2 regions of the Hyphobacterium vulgare genome follow, and region 2 is predicted to be linked to the other one. Evidence: predicted binding sites of a transcription regulator. Region 2 holds the regulator's gene; the other holds the start of a gene.
The links. Region 2 encodes HrcA, which represses chaperone genes, less so after heat shock. Its sites were predicted from a motif close to GTTAGCANTCNNNNNNNNNGANTGCTAAC; they were not measured.
Positions count from the first base shown of each region.

Region 1 (6,641 bases), on a different contig from region 2:
TGAGGCGAAGATCATATGCCTGGGACGCGGTCAGCCCGGCATAGGCCGGATGCAACGTGCCTGCTTCTTGCGCCAAGACTGGCGCCGCGGCAATCCAGGCGGCGGGAACAAGAGCGAGTGCAAAACTGACGATAGGCGCGATTTTCATCGCGCGGGTTCCTGACAGGGTTCCAGAAGTAGAGGCGCTGCGCGTGACCGGTCCATCCAGCTCAGGCGGGGTATGGAGCCGGATTCATCGAGCGTGAAAGTTGCCGCCATGCCACGCGCCTCGATGGGCTCTTCACCCGTAACATCGAGCCGATGATCTTGCGCCGCCGTTACCGAGGCCAACATGCGATAGGGCGGCAGTCCGGGGAGCGTTTCCACGATTTCCGCCGTCAAAGTGTTTTCCAGCAACGTGAAACGCCAGACAATCCTGCACCCAGGTTCGCCCCAATAGCCGGGGATTCGTTCGACGATCCGTGCGGTTTCGGGAAGCTGTGGCAGGCGGGCAAGAATGTCTTCCTGACCTTGCGCGAGGTTTCGAAGTGCATTTTCAACGCGTGCTGTTGCACCTTCCGGGATAACTACAAAAGCCGACCAGCCGGCAAGCAAACCGGCGAGCATTGCCTGGCTCAGATTGGTGACGGCTGCGCCATTCGACCAGCCTCGCCGTTTCAAGATGCCTTCGACTGTCGTTCGCGCCAGCAGGGCGGCGACTAGCGTTGCGAACCCGCCGATCACCAGCACGATGAACCGGCCTGTCCAGCTCTCTGTTCCGACGAGGGTGAAAGCCCAAAGGCCAATCGGCACAGTGAACAGTGTGCCCGTCAGCCAGACCGGGAACGGTCGCGGTGTTTGCTGCCGTCTTGCCCTTGTCATGGGCGTCTCCCATCAACCGTCAGAACGGAGCCTAAAATATGCCGACTGAACAATCTCCGCGACAAAAAAGGGCGGCCCGGAGGCCGCCCTTTCGCATTTATCAGGCTTGGGTCCCGGATCAGGTCCGGGACGCTTGGCACCTTGCGGTGCCGAGCGACTAGAAGTCCATGCCGCCCATTCCGCCCATGCCGCCCATGTCGGGCGCGCCGCCGGAGTCCTTCTTAGGCTTCTCGGCGATCGCGGCTTCCGTCGTGATCAGCAGGCCGGCGATGGACGCCGCATCCTGAAGCGCGTGACGGACGACCTTGGCCGGGTCGATGACGCCAAACTCGAGCATGTCGCCATACTCTTCGGTCTGGGCGTTGTAGCCGAAGGTCGGGCTCTTGTTCTCGAGCACCTTGCCGACCACGATCGAGCCTTCCACGCCGGCATTTTCGGCGATCTGGCGGATCGGAGCCTGCAGGGCGCGCATGATGATGCCGATGCCCTGGGTCTGGTCCTCGTTGTCGCCCTTCAGGCCTTCAAGACCCTTGATGGCTTTCAGGAGCGCGACACCGCCGCCCGCGACAATGCCTTCTTCAACCGCGGCGCGGGTGGCATTGAGCGCGTCATCGACGCGGTCCTTCTTTTCCTTCACTTCGGTTTCGGTGGCACCGCCGACCTTGATCACCGCAACACCGCCGGCGAGCTTCGCCAGGCGCTCCTGCAGCTTCTCACGGTCATAGTCCGAGGAGGTGTCCTCGATCTGCTTGCGGATCTGGCCGACACGCGCCTCGATGGCGGACTTTTCGCCCGCACCGTCGACGATCGTGGTGTCGTCCTTCGTAAGCGTGACCTTCTTGGCGGTGCCGAGCATGTCCAGCGTGACGTTTTCCAGCTTGATGCCGAGGTCTTCGGAGATGACCTGGCCGCCGGTCAGGATGGCGATGTCTTCCAGCATGGCCTTACGGCGATCGCCGAAGCCCGGAGCCTTCACCGCCGCAACCTTCAGGCCGCCGCGCAGCTTGTTGACCACGAGGGTGGCGAGCGCTTCGCCTTCCACGTCTTCCGCGATGATGAGCAGCGGACGCGAGGACTGAACCACGGATTCGAGCACCGGCAGCATCGCCTGCAGCGAGGACAGCTTCTTCTCGAACAGCAGGATGTAGGGATCTTCGAGATCGGCCTGCATCTTTTCGGCGTTGGTCACGAAGTAGGGCGAGAGATAGCCGCGGTCGAACTGCATGCCTTCGACGACGTCGAGCTCGGTCTCGAGGGATTTGGCTTCCTCGACCGTGATCACGCCTTCATTGCCGACCTTTTCCATCGCCTTGGCGATCATGTCGCCGATCGCGGTCTCGCCGTTGGCGGAAATGGTGCCGACCTGGGCAATCTCGCCCGAACCCTTGATCGGGGTCGAGGAGGCCTTGATCGATTCCACAACCTTGATGACGGCCTTGTCGATGCCGCGCTTCAGGTCCATCGGGTTCATGCCGGCCGCGACGGACTTCATGCCTTCGCGGACGATGGCCTGAGCCAGGACGGTGGCGGTGGTGGTGCCGTCGCCGGCCTCGTCATTGGTGCGCGAAGCAACTTCGCGGATCAGCTGGGCACCCATGTTCTCGAACCGGTCGGTCAGTTCGATTTCCTTGGCGACCGAGACGCCGTCCTTGGTGGTGCGCGGTGCGCCAAAGGACTTTTCGATCACGACATTGCGGCCCTTGGGACCGAGCGTGACCTTCACGGCATTGGCGAGGATGTCGACGCCGCGCAGCATGCGCTCGCGGGCGTCGGCGGAGAATTTCACGTCTTTCGCAGCCATGGCTGTAGATTCCGTTCTTTCGCTATGTGTTCAGATCGTTCGGGAGGCGCTGAGGGACTATTTCTCGAGGATTCCGAGAATGTCCGACTCCTTCATGATGAGGAGGTCTTCGCCATCGACTCGGACTTCGGTGCCCGACCACTTGCCGAACAGGATGCGGTCGCCGGCCTTCACGTCCAGCGGACGGACCGAGCCGTCTTCCTTGATCGCGCCATTGCCGACGGCGATGACTTCGCCTTCCTGCGGCTTTTCCTTGGCGGTGTCCGGAATGATGATTCCGCCCTTGGTCTTGGCTTCTTCTTCCACGCGCTTCACGAGCACGCGGTCCTGCAGCGGACGAAAGTTCATGTGAGTTCACCCTGTAAATTCGTTGATCGCATCAGCCGGAGGTCGCGTTAGCACTCGACCGGCACGGCTGCTAACGGCGCGGAGATAGGCATGTGCCGCAGGGGCGTCAAGGGGCTGCGGCGCGCTGTCAGGAACAATTCACGGAGATGGGCGTTGAGCGGATGACGCACGCAGCGCTATGCTGTGCGCGGTCGAGGGTGGCTGAACGGAGAAATTTCCCGATGAAGATGCGTATTTTCGCAGTGATTGCCGCGGCACTGACGCTGGCAGCCTGCACGACAACTGATCCCTATACTGGCGAGACGCGCCCGAACTACACCGGCCGCGGTGTGCTGATCGGTGCCGCCGCCGGCGCCGCGCTCGGCTATCTCACCAATACGAGCAATTCCGAAGAGGGCCGTACCAACGCGCTGATCGGCGCGGGCGTCGGTGCGCTCGCCGGCGGCGCGGTCGGCAATTACATGGACCGCCAGGAACGCCAGATGCGCGAAGCGCTGCGCGATTCGGGTGTCGGTGTCCGCCGCGAAGGCAATGACCTGCGCCTGATCATGCCAGGCGACATCACCTTCGATACCAATTCGACCGAGATCAAACCGCAATTCTACGCGGTGCTGAACGACGTGACGGGCGTGCTGCAGCAGTATCCGGCGACGTATGTCGATGTGGTCGGCCATGCCGATTCGACCGGCGATGCGGGCTACAATCAGCGCCTGTCGGAGCAGCGGGCCCAGTCGGTGGCCGGTTATCTGATCGCCCAGGGCGTGATGCGCGACCGCTTCTATGTCGGCGGCCTTGGCGAAACCTCGCCGATCGCGTCGAACGAGACACCGCAGGGCCGGGCGCAGAACCGCCGTGTGGAAATCGTCATCCGTCCGCACACGACCTCGTAAGACGTCTGGCGGACTGAATGCGAATGACGGGGCGTGCCCATTGGCGCGCCCCGTTGCCTTTTCCAGGGCACGGTGAATTCGTTAACGATCTGAAAACGCCCCGCGGGGAGAGTGGCAGGCGGGTTAACCTTTGGTGATTCGTCAGCCACGCCTCCGGGGGGCATCTTGATCCGGGCCACGGACATACTCATCGTCCTGACCTACGCGATGATCGCGATCGTCGCGGCGCTGGCGTTCGAGCGTTTCGGCCTGATGTCGACCAGCTTCGCCTGGCTGATGGGGGCGTTCGTCTTCCTGATCGCCGGGCAGGCGCACTCCGCCGCCGCGCGTTCGATCGAGCGCAAGGCGTTTGATGACCAGATCCACGAGCTCAAGGCGTCGAACCTCTCCCTGCTCGAAGAGGTCGAGGCCGCCAATGCGCGCATCGACACGATCACCGAGACGATCCGCGCCGAAGCCAGCGAACGTGAAGCGACGCTGACCGGCGAAGTGCGCATGCTGGAAGACCTGGTCAAGCGTATGGGCAATGGACGCACCATCGCGCCGGCGGCCAATGCCGCGCCGCAGCCGCGCCAGTCCAGCGTCGATATCGAGACCGTGCGCGATGCGCTCGCCAACAACCGGATCGATCTTTACCTGCAGCCGGTCGTCTCGCTGCCGCAGCGCAAGATCTATTTCTACGAAAGCTATTCGCGCCTGCGCGACGCGGCCGGCCAGGTGATCGCCCCGGCCAGCTTCATCCACGCTGCCGAAGAAGCAGGGATCGTGGCCGAGGTCGATAATCTCCTCCTGTTCCGCTGCGTTCAGATCGTGAAGCGGCTGACCAAGTCGGACCGGCGGATCGGCATCTTCTGCAATCTTTCGCTCCGTTCGCTGGCGGACGAGAACTTCTTCCCCGCCTTCCTCGATTTCATGCGCCGGCACAGCGAGCTCAGCGGCTCGCTGATCTTCGAGATTCCGCAGGGCGTGTTCGAGTCGCGTTCGACCGCCGCCGCACGCAACATGGCGCGGCTCGCCGATTACGGCTTCCGCTTCTCGATCGACCAGATCCGCGACCTCGATGTCGATATCGCCGAAATGCAGCGCGCGGGCATCCGCTTCGCCAAGATCGAGGGCACCCGCCTGATCGACACGATCCGCAATGGCGGTGCGATCGGCGGTATCGAGGCCGGCTCGATCGAGCCGCGCGACATTGCCGGCCTGTTCGCCCGGCACGGCATCGACCTGATCGCCGAAAAGGTCGAGGACGAGGCGACGATCGTGGAAATCCTCGACATCGATATCGCCTACGCGCAGGGCCATCTGTTCGGGGAGCCGCGGCCGGTCCGCGAGGATGTGCTCGACGCGGCGTCCGAACCGGTGCGCATGGCCAGCTGACACCTTGTCAGCCCCGGTCCGACCCGCCACAAGGCGCGGCATGGAATATGCGCCGCACCTGTCCGAAATCGCCGACCGCTATGACGCCATCCTTTGCGATGTCTGGGGCGTGATCCGCGACGGCCGGGCCTTGCTGCCCGAAGCCATCGAGGCGCTGCGGCGGTATCGCGCGGACCACGGACCGGTCGTGCTGATCTCGAACTCGCCCCAGCCCGCGCCTCGGGTGGCGGCGCAGCTCCGGTCGATGGGCGCTCCGGACGATGCCTGGGACGATATCGTGACCTCCGGTGACACGACGCTCGCGGCGATCCGCGAGCTCGGACCCGGTCCGGTCTTTCATATCGGTCCGCCGGGCTATGACGATGCGCTGTTCGAACATGCCGAACTCGACTTCGCGCCGCTCGAGGACGCGGCCTATGTGGTCTGCACGGGGCTGAAATTCGATCGCCGCGACGAACACCCCGACGACTACCGCGAGATGCTGGCGGCGATGAAGGCGCGCGGCCTGCCCATGGTCTGCGCCAACCCCGACATCGTGGTGCAATGGGGCGACGACCTTCTCTGGTGCGCTGGCGCGCTGGCGCGGCTCTACCGGGAGATGGGCGGCGACACGGTGATATCCGGCAAGCCGCACCGGCCGATCTATGAACTGGCCTTCGAGACACTCGCCGAGGCTGGCCATCATCTCGACCGGTCGCGTGTCCTTGCCATCGGCGACGGACCCGAGACCGATCTGATCGGCGCGGAGCGCAACGGACTGGATGGTTTCTTCGTTGCGGGCGGCATTCTCGGCGGGGATATCGATCTTGACACGTTCGACCTCGACGCGGTTCGCCCGGCGATCGAGGAATACGGCACGTCCTGCCGCTGGGCCGCCGCACAACTCAAATGGTAGTCCGGCGCGCCGATCGGGCTGGACAAGCCCGCCGCAACTCCGCTTAAACCGTCACCAGATTTCTGGAGAGACGCCCCGACATGAGCGTGAAAGACCCCATCCCGCTGGAAGACCTGCATATCGGCCGGTCCGCCGAAGTCACCCGCCTTGTCGACGATGCGGCGGTCAGGGCCTTTGCCGAGGTGTCGGGCGACTTCAACCCGCTTCATCTCGACGAGGAATATGCCCGGCGCACGCCGTTTCGCGGCCGGATTGCGCATGGTGCGCTGATCGCCTCCTACATTTCTGGCGTGCTGGGCAATGAATTGCCCGGACCGGGAGCGATCTTCGTCAGCATGGACATCCGCTTCCAGCGTCCGGTGCGGATCGACGACACGATCACTGCAAAGGCGACGGTGCTCGAAGTCGATCTGAAATCGCGCATGGTGACCATGGATTGCGTGTGCACGGTGGAAGGCGAGATCGCGAT
Region 1 covers NZ_JBHRSV010000019.1:133,019-139,659, forward strand. The annotation lists gene ACFOOR_RS10165 (hypothetical protein) at 1-148, opposite strand, end outside; gene ACFOOR_RS10170 (hypothetical protein) at 145-729, opposite strand; gene groL (chaperonin GroEL) at 1,019-2,662, opposite strand; gene groES (co-chaperone GroES) at 2,720-3,010, opposite strand; gene ACFOOR_RS10185 (OmpA family protein) at 3,232-3,900, shown strand; gene ACFOOR_RS10190 (EAL domain-containing protein) at 4,066-5,277, shown strand; gene ACFOOR_RS10195 (TIGR01459 family HAD-type hydrolase) at 5,318-6,172, shown strand; gene ACFOOR_RS10200 (MaoC family dehydratase) at 6,253-6,641, shown strand, end outside.
Region 1: groES (co-chaperone GroES) is a predicted target of HrcA. The motif match lies at 3,057-3,085, and genes of this name have one in related genera.

Region 2 (6,641 bases):
CGCGCACAGCAACAGCGATATCGCGCGTCATCGCGCGGGTGGCGCGCACGAAGAGGGCATGTCGCAACCGGTCTTCCGGGCCGAAGACCAGCCAGTAGGAATCGGGCAATTCCTGCGCCCATTCACGGGCGAAGGCTTCGTCGAAGCGGGCCATGCGCGCGGCGAGCTGGGCGCGGGCCTCGTCGGCCTTGGCGGTCAGGCGCGCCCGGGCCTCGGCTTCGCCGGCCTCGGCGAGCACGCTGTGCCCGTCGGCCAGCACGGCCGCGGTCGCCGAATAGAGATCGCGCAGAAGCTGGGCTTTCCAGCCATTCCAGATGCCCTCGCCGACCGCCCGGATGTCAATGGCTGTCAGGAGCAGCAGCAAGCGAAGGCGTTCGATCGACCCGACGATACGGGCGAAATCGATGATGGTTTTCGGGTCGCCGATATCGCGCCGCTGCGCGGTGTCACTCATTGTCAGGTGCGAACGGACCAGCCAGGAGACCAGTTCGACCTCGTCCTCGGGCAGGCCGAGCCGCGTGCAAGCCTCGGCGGCGCGGATCGCGCCCTCCTCGCACTGATCGCCCTGGCCCTTGCCGGTGTCGTGCAGCAGCGCCGCAAGGTGAAGCGCCCGCCGGTGCTTGATCTGGCCGACGATCTTGGTGGCGAGCGGGTGGTCCTCGGCCTGTTCGCCCTTCTCGATCGATCTGAGCCAGGCCAGCGTGCGCAGCGTGTGCTCGTCGACCGTGTAGCGGTGATACATGTTGAACTGGGTGCGCGCGACGATGTCTCCGAATTCCGGGATGTAACGGCCGAGCAGGCCCGCCTCGGTCATCAGGCGCAGCACGGCCTGGGGTTCCGGGGAATCCAGCAGCGTCGCGAAAAAGCTGCGTGCGGCCCGGCTGTCGGAGCGGAAATTGTCATCGACGAGGCGCAGTGAGCGGCCGATCGCGCTCATCGCGTCGGGGTGCAGATCGGCGCTGTGTTTCGCGGCGATCTCGAACAGGCGCATCATCACGACGGGGTCGGCCTCGATGCGCTTCTCGTCGGCGAAGTCGATGCGGCCTTCGCGCAGGACGAAATCCTCGCCGTCGAGCGTGGCCGGTCCGCCCTCGCCTTCCGGCAGGAAACGGGTCAGGCCGCGCGGGCGCGACTTCCAGGCGTCGGCTTCCAGCTTGGCGCAAACGAGGCGGGTCAGCGAGCCGACATCCATCGCGGTCAGGAAATAGCGGCGCATGAAGCGCTCGACGCCGTGCTCGTTCTCGGCGTCCTCATAGCCCATGCGGCTGGCGATCTCCGGCTGCAGGTCGAAGGTCAGCCGGTCATCCTTGCCGCCGGTCAGGGCGTGGAGGTGAAAGCGGACCGTCCACAGGAAATCGGCGGCTCGCAGATAGCGCTCGACATCATTGACCGTCAGCAGGCCCGCGGCGACCCAGCGCTCGAAGGCATCCTGGCCATAGAGGAATTGCGCCAGCCAGCGCATCAGTTGCAGATCGCGCAAGCCCCCCTTGGAATCCTTGATGTTGGGCTCAACCGTGTAGCGCGAGCGGCCGGCCCGTGAGATCCGGTTGTCGCGCTCCTTCAGCTTGGCCTCGACGAAGCCGGCATGCCCGGCCTCTCCGGCTTCGGCACGCAGCTTCGCCTCGAGATCAAAGGCGAGGCGGGCATCCCCGGCGATCACGCGCAGCGACAGAAGCGAAGTGCGCTCCGACACATTCTCGCGCGCCAGTGCCAGCGTTTCGCCGGTCGTGCGGGCCGTGGCGCCACCGACGACCAGCCCCATGTCCCACAGGCCATAGACGAGGTCCTCGATGAAACGGTCGGCGGCTTGCCCGGCGCTGTCGGCCTTGAGGAAAAGCAGGTCGATGTCGGATGAGGGGGCGAGTTCGCCCGCGCCATAGCCGCCGATCGCGCACAGGCTGACTTGTTCCGCGCCTTCGGGGTTGTGGGTCTCGAGCGCGGCAAACAGGGCTTCCAGCGCCGAATCGGTCGCATTGGCGAGGAAGCGCGCGGCTTCGAGCCCGCCGCTCTTGCCGTCCAGCCGCGCGAAGGCCTTGTCGCGGCCCTGCGTGACGGCGGCTTTCAGGTGGCCAATGGCGGCGAGGCGCGCAGCCTTGTCCGACCAGCCGCCCGCACCCAGCGAAGCGGCGATCTCCGCGCGCAGGCGAAGCCCGTCAAGGGACAGGGGGAGGGCGGCGACCGTCATCGCGCCGGAGACTAGGCTGCGCCGCGAAAAAGGGAAACGGGGTGGATGTGCCGAGTGCGCCTGACGTTGCCCTCCCCCTTGAGGCTTCGACCCGTCCCCTCGGGCGAAACGCTCCAGTGGAGCGTTTCGAGGGGAGAAGGGCCGTGAGGCTGCGCGTCAGCCAGCCGACCGGGGAGGGGGTGTTTTCAATCACCTTTCTCCGACGCCCCCCGGTTTCGCGAAGCGAAGACCGGGGTCCAATCGGGATCCCGGATCGGCTGCGCCGTCCGGGAAACGTCAGTTGAAAGGTTGATGGGGTCCCCATGAAAATGGGGACCTGAAGCATTCACCAGGTTTCGGATTCCCGCCTGCGCGGGAACCCCGGGGAGAGCAGAACGCTCACCCCACCCCGCTCCCCATTTCTAGGGGAAGGGAAAATGGGTCAAGCCTCGACGTCCACACTGCCGCCGGAGGGCTGGCCGCCGCCTTCGGCGGGGCCGGAGGACACCGCGACCATGGCGGCGCGCAGCGTGCGGTCGCCGAGGACATAACCCGGTGCCAGCACCGCGGCGATCGCGCCGGCAGCGTGCTCGGACGGGAATTGCGCCGTGGCCTGGTGCAAATTCGGGTCGAAGGCCTCGCCGGGCTGCGGATCGATCTTCTTCACGCCGTGGCGCTCGAAGGCGGACAGCAGGCTGCGCTCGGTCATCGCCACGCCTTCGACGAGCGTCTTCGCCGGACCCTCCAGCTCGGCCGCCTTCACTGCGTCGAGCGCGCGGGAGAGGTTGTCGGCCACGGCCAGCAGATCGCCGGCAAAGCCCGATACGGCGTATTTGCGCGTGTCGGCGATCTCCTTCTCGGCGCGGCGGCGCGTATTCTGGGCATCAGCCAGGGCGCGCAACATCTTCTCGCGCGCGTCCTCGAGCTCGGTCTGCAGCGCGTCGATCGCCTGTTCGGCGGTGATCTCCGCAGAGTCGTCGGCCTCGGGAATTTCGGTCTCGGGGGTGTTCTTGTCGGTCATGGGCGTCTTCTGAAGCGTCCTTGAGTCTCGTTCAATGGCGGCACTCAGCCGCGCGGCTTCTCGATCAGCCGGCCCATCACGCGGGCGGTATAGTCGACCAGCGGGATGACCCTGGCGTAGTTGAGGCGCGTCGGGCCGATCACGCCCAGCGCGCCGACAATGCGGCGGTCCTCGTTCATATAGGGAGCGACGATCACGCTGGAACCCGAGAGCGAGAAAATCGGGTTTTCCGCGCCGATGAAGATGCGCACACCCTGCCCGTCGCGGGCGCGGTCGAGCAGGGAGATCAGGCCTTCCTTGCGTTCGAGATCGTCGAACAGCATGCGGATGCGTTCGAGGTCCTCGGCGGCCTGGAAATTGTCGAGCAGACGGGCGCGGCCGCGCACGATCAGATTGCGTTCCTCGCCGCCGGCCCAGTCGGCGAGCCCGCTTTCCACCAGGCGCGAGGCGGCCTCGTCGAGCTGGGCGCGGCGCTCGGCGATCTCGCGGCGAATCTCGTCGCGCGCCTCGGTCAGGGTGCGCCCCTTCAGGCGTGCGGACAGGAAGTTGCCCGCTTCGATCAGCGAGGCGGTCGGCAGGCCGGACGGCGCGGTCATCAACCGGTTCTCGACGCTGCCATCGGCAAAGACCAGAACGGCGAGCGCCTCGGTCGCGCTCATCGGCACGAATTCGACATGTTTGAGCGGGGCTTCGCGCGCCGGCGCCAGGACGAGACCCGCCCCGCCGGCGAGGCCGCCGAGAAGGGAGGAGGCTTCCGACAGCAGGTCCGGGATCGACTTGCCCGTCCCGGCCATGCGGGATTCGATGTCCTTGCGCTCGTCGCCAGTCAGTTCGCCGATCTGCAGCAGGCCGTCGACGAAGAGGCGGAGGCCGGCATGGGTCGGCATGCGCCCGGCGCTCTGGTGCGGCGCGGTGAGCAGGCCCAGCTCGGCGAGATCGGCCATGGTGTTGCGGATCGAGGCCGGCGACAGGCCGACACCCTCGATGCGCGACAGGGTGCGCGAGCCGACCGGCTCGCCGGTGGCGAGATAGGTTTCGACCAGTTCGCGGAAGATGGCGCGCGAACGGGCGTCGAGGTCGGTCAGGGACGGGGCGGGCCGTGTCAGCTCACTCATGGCGGTCATCAGTTAGGATGAAGCCCGCTCCGGTGCAATCTCCGCGCATGGGCAGGTCCGGCTTTACCCGGCGGGGCGAGGCGGTTAAGCCCGCGCGGAAACACAGACCAGAGCGAGGAAGACCATGCGACCCGACGGACGGACTGCCGACACGATGCGGACAGTGGAATTGATCACCGGCGTTTCGCCTTATGCGGAAGGGTCGTGCCTCGCCAAGTTCGGCAACACGCATGTGCTGTGCACCGCCTCGGTGGAGGACAACATCCCGCCCTGGCTCAAGGGCTCGGGCAAGGGCTGGGTGACGGCGGAATACGGCATGCTGCCGCGCGCGACCCATACGCGCGGCCGGCGCGAGGCGGCGGCGGGCAAGCAGTCCGGCCGGACGCAGGAAATCCAGCGCCTGATCGGCCGTTCGCTTCGTGCGGTGGTCGATCTCAGGGCGCTCGGAGAGCGCCAGATCACGCTCGACTGCGACGTGATCCAGGCCGATGGCGGCACGCGCACGGCAGCGATCACCGGCGCCTGGGTGGCGCTGAAACAGGCGGTGAACTGGCTGATCGAGGAAGACGTGCTTGGCAATGACCCGGTCTATGGCCAGGTCGCGGCGATCTCCTGCGGCGTGATCTCCGGCGAGCCGCGGCTCGACCTCTGCTATGAGGAGGACCGGGTGGCAGAGGCTGATGCCAACTTCGTGCTGACTGCGGAAGGCGGGATCGTCGAGATACAGGCCACCGCGGAAGACAAGCCGATCCCGGAAGACGCCTTCGGCACGCTGTTCACGCTCGCGAAGACGGGTGTTCGCGAACTCTGTGACATCCAGAAAAGCGTGGTGTAATAAGGATGATGAAAGGCGGCGGGAGCGCGCTGGGGGGCTGAAAAAGGCCCGTCCGGCTCTTGGGAAGGGGCTATGGACCGAACAGGCCCGCCCCCGCCGCCTCTCACAAGGCCCTTCGCGGTTTTCCCCGCGAGGGGCTTTCCTCTTGCCGGCCTGTCTGAAGGCTCGACGGCCTATCCGTCGTCGTCCTCGGCGCCCGGTTCCGACTCGTCATAGGTCAGAAGGTCGCCCGGCTGGCAGTTCAGTTCGCGGCACAGCGCTTCCAGCGTGGAAAAGCGTACCGCCTTGGCCTTGCCCGTCTTCAGGATGGACAAATTCGCCATCGTGATGCCGACGCGGTCGCACAATTCGGTGAGCGACATCCGCCGTTCGAGCAGCATCCGGTCGAGGGTGACGCGAATGGCCATGTTTCGCGCCTCCCTAAATCGTCAGTTTCTGTTCCTGGCGCATTCTCGCGCCTTCCCGGAACACTTCCGAAAGCACCAGGAGCGCGATCACCGCGAACCAGGCCGCCAGGTTCAGATCAAACTCCACACTCAGTTCGACACCGCCCTCCACGGGCTGGCCGAACATGGTGAACGCCATCGCCAACAGCCCCTGGGCAGCGTAGGCGACCAGTTGATACAGACCGATCGCGACGGCGATGACCCGCAGATGGCCGGCATTTTCCGGCACGAAGGGATCGCCCGCGATCAGGGTCGCGAACATCCGCCGCAGCCGGTCCGTGATGATCATCAGGACGATGATCTCGAGGACGAAGAGCGGCAGGACGATCACATGGTACCGGCTGAGACGCTCCAGACCCTGCTGCAGCGTATCCGGCGCGATACCAAGAAAACTCAACGCCGTCAGGCCGAGAGACAATGCCGTTCCGATCGCCGAGACGACCAGAAGGGCCCACAGCACATACCAGGCAATGTCGAGTGCCCATTTGAGGATCGCGACCAGCGAGATCCGTCTTGTTTGTGCCATTCCCCAGCCCCTGGTGTTCCGCCTCAGGGTCTGCCGGTCTGGCGCGAAGGGGAGATCGCCGCGCCGGCAGCCCTAGAGACGTTCATTCCCGATCACGCAAACGCCGGAGCGATTGCCGCGATCATCGCCGCGCCGACAGACAGGACGAGGACCAGATTGATCATCACCATGCCGGCCTGACGGACCGAACCGTTATCGTTGTTTTTGGACCTGACCATTTTCATTTCTCCATTACCAGTGTTCGACCAAACCGTTTGAGTTTGTTACCCGGACGATCATTGTCGCCGTCCGTGGATTTATCGATAAACGTGAAAATCGGACGGCGCAAGCGAAAAATATCGTTTTTCGATATGAATTTTTCGAAAGGCGATATGAAAATCTGGAGAAATCGCCCGTGACGCGAAATTCGGACTGGTTGGTCGCAACCCACAATTCAGGTAAAATCAAGGAGATAGCGGCGCGGCTCGCGCCGCACGGCGTGTCGATCACGTCTGCTGCAGACGCCCATTTACCCGAACCGGACGAGACAGGGGA
Region 2 covers NZ_JBHRSV010000012.1:152,224-158,864, reverse strand. The annotation lists gene ACFOOR_RS07710 ([protein-PII] uridylyltransferase) at 1-2,185, opposite strand, end outside; gene grpE (nucleotide exchange factor GrpE) at 2,607-3,185, opposite strand; gene hrcA (heat-inducible transcriptional repressor HrcA) at 3,230-4,300, opposite strand; gene rph (ribonuclease PH) at 4,425-5,135, shown strand; gene ACFOOR_RS07690 (helix-turn-helix domain-containing protein) at 5,309-5,542, opposite strand; gene ACFOOR_RS07685 (DUF2975 domain-containing protein) at 5,556-6,107, opposite strand; gene ACFOOR_RS07680 (hypothetical protein) at 6,200-6,325, opposite strand; gene rdgB (RdgB/HAM1 family non-canonical purine NTP pyrophosphatase) at 6,487-6,641, shown strand, end outside.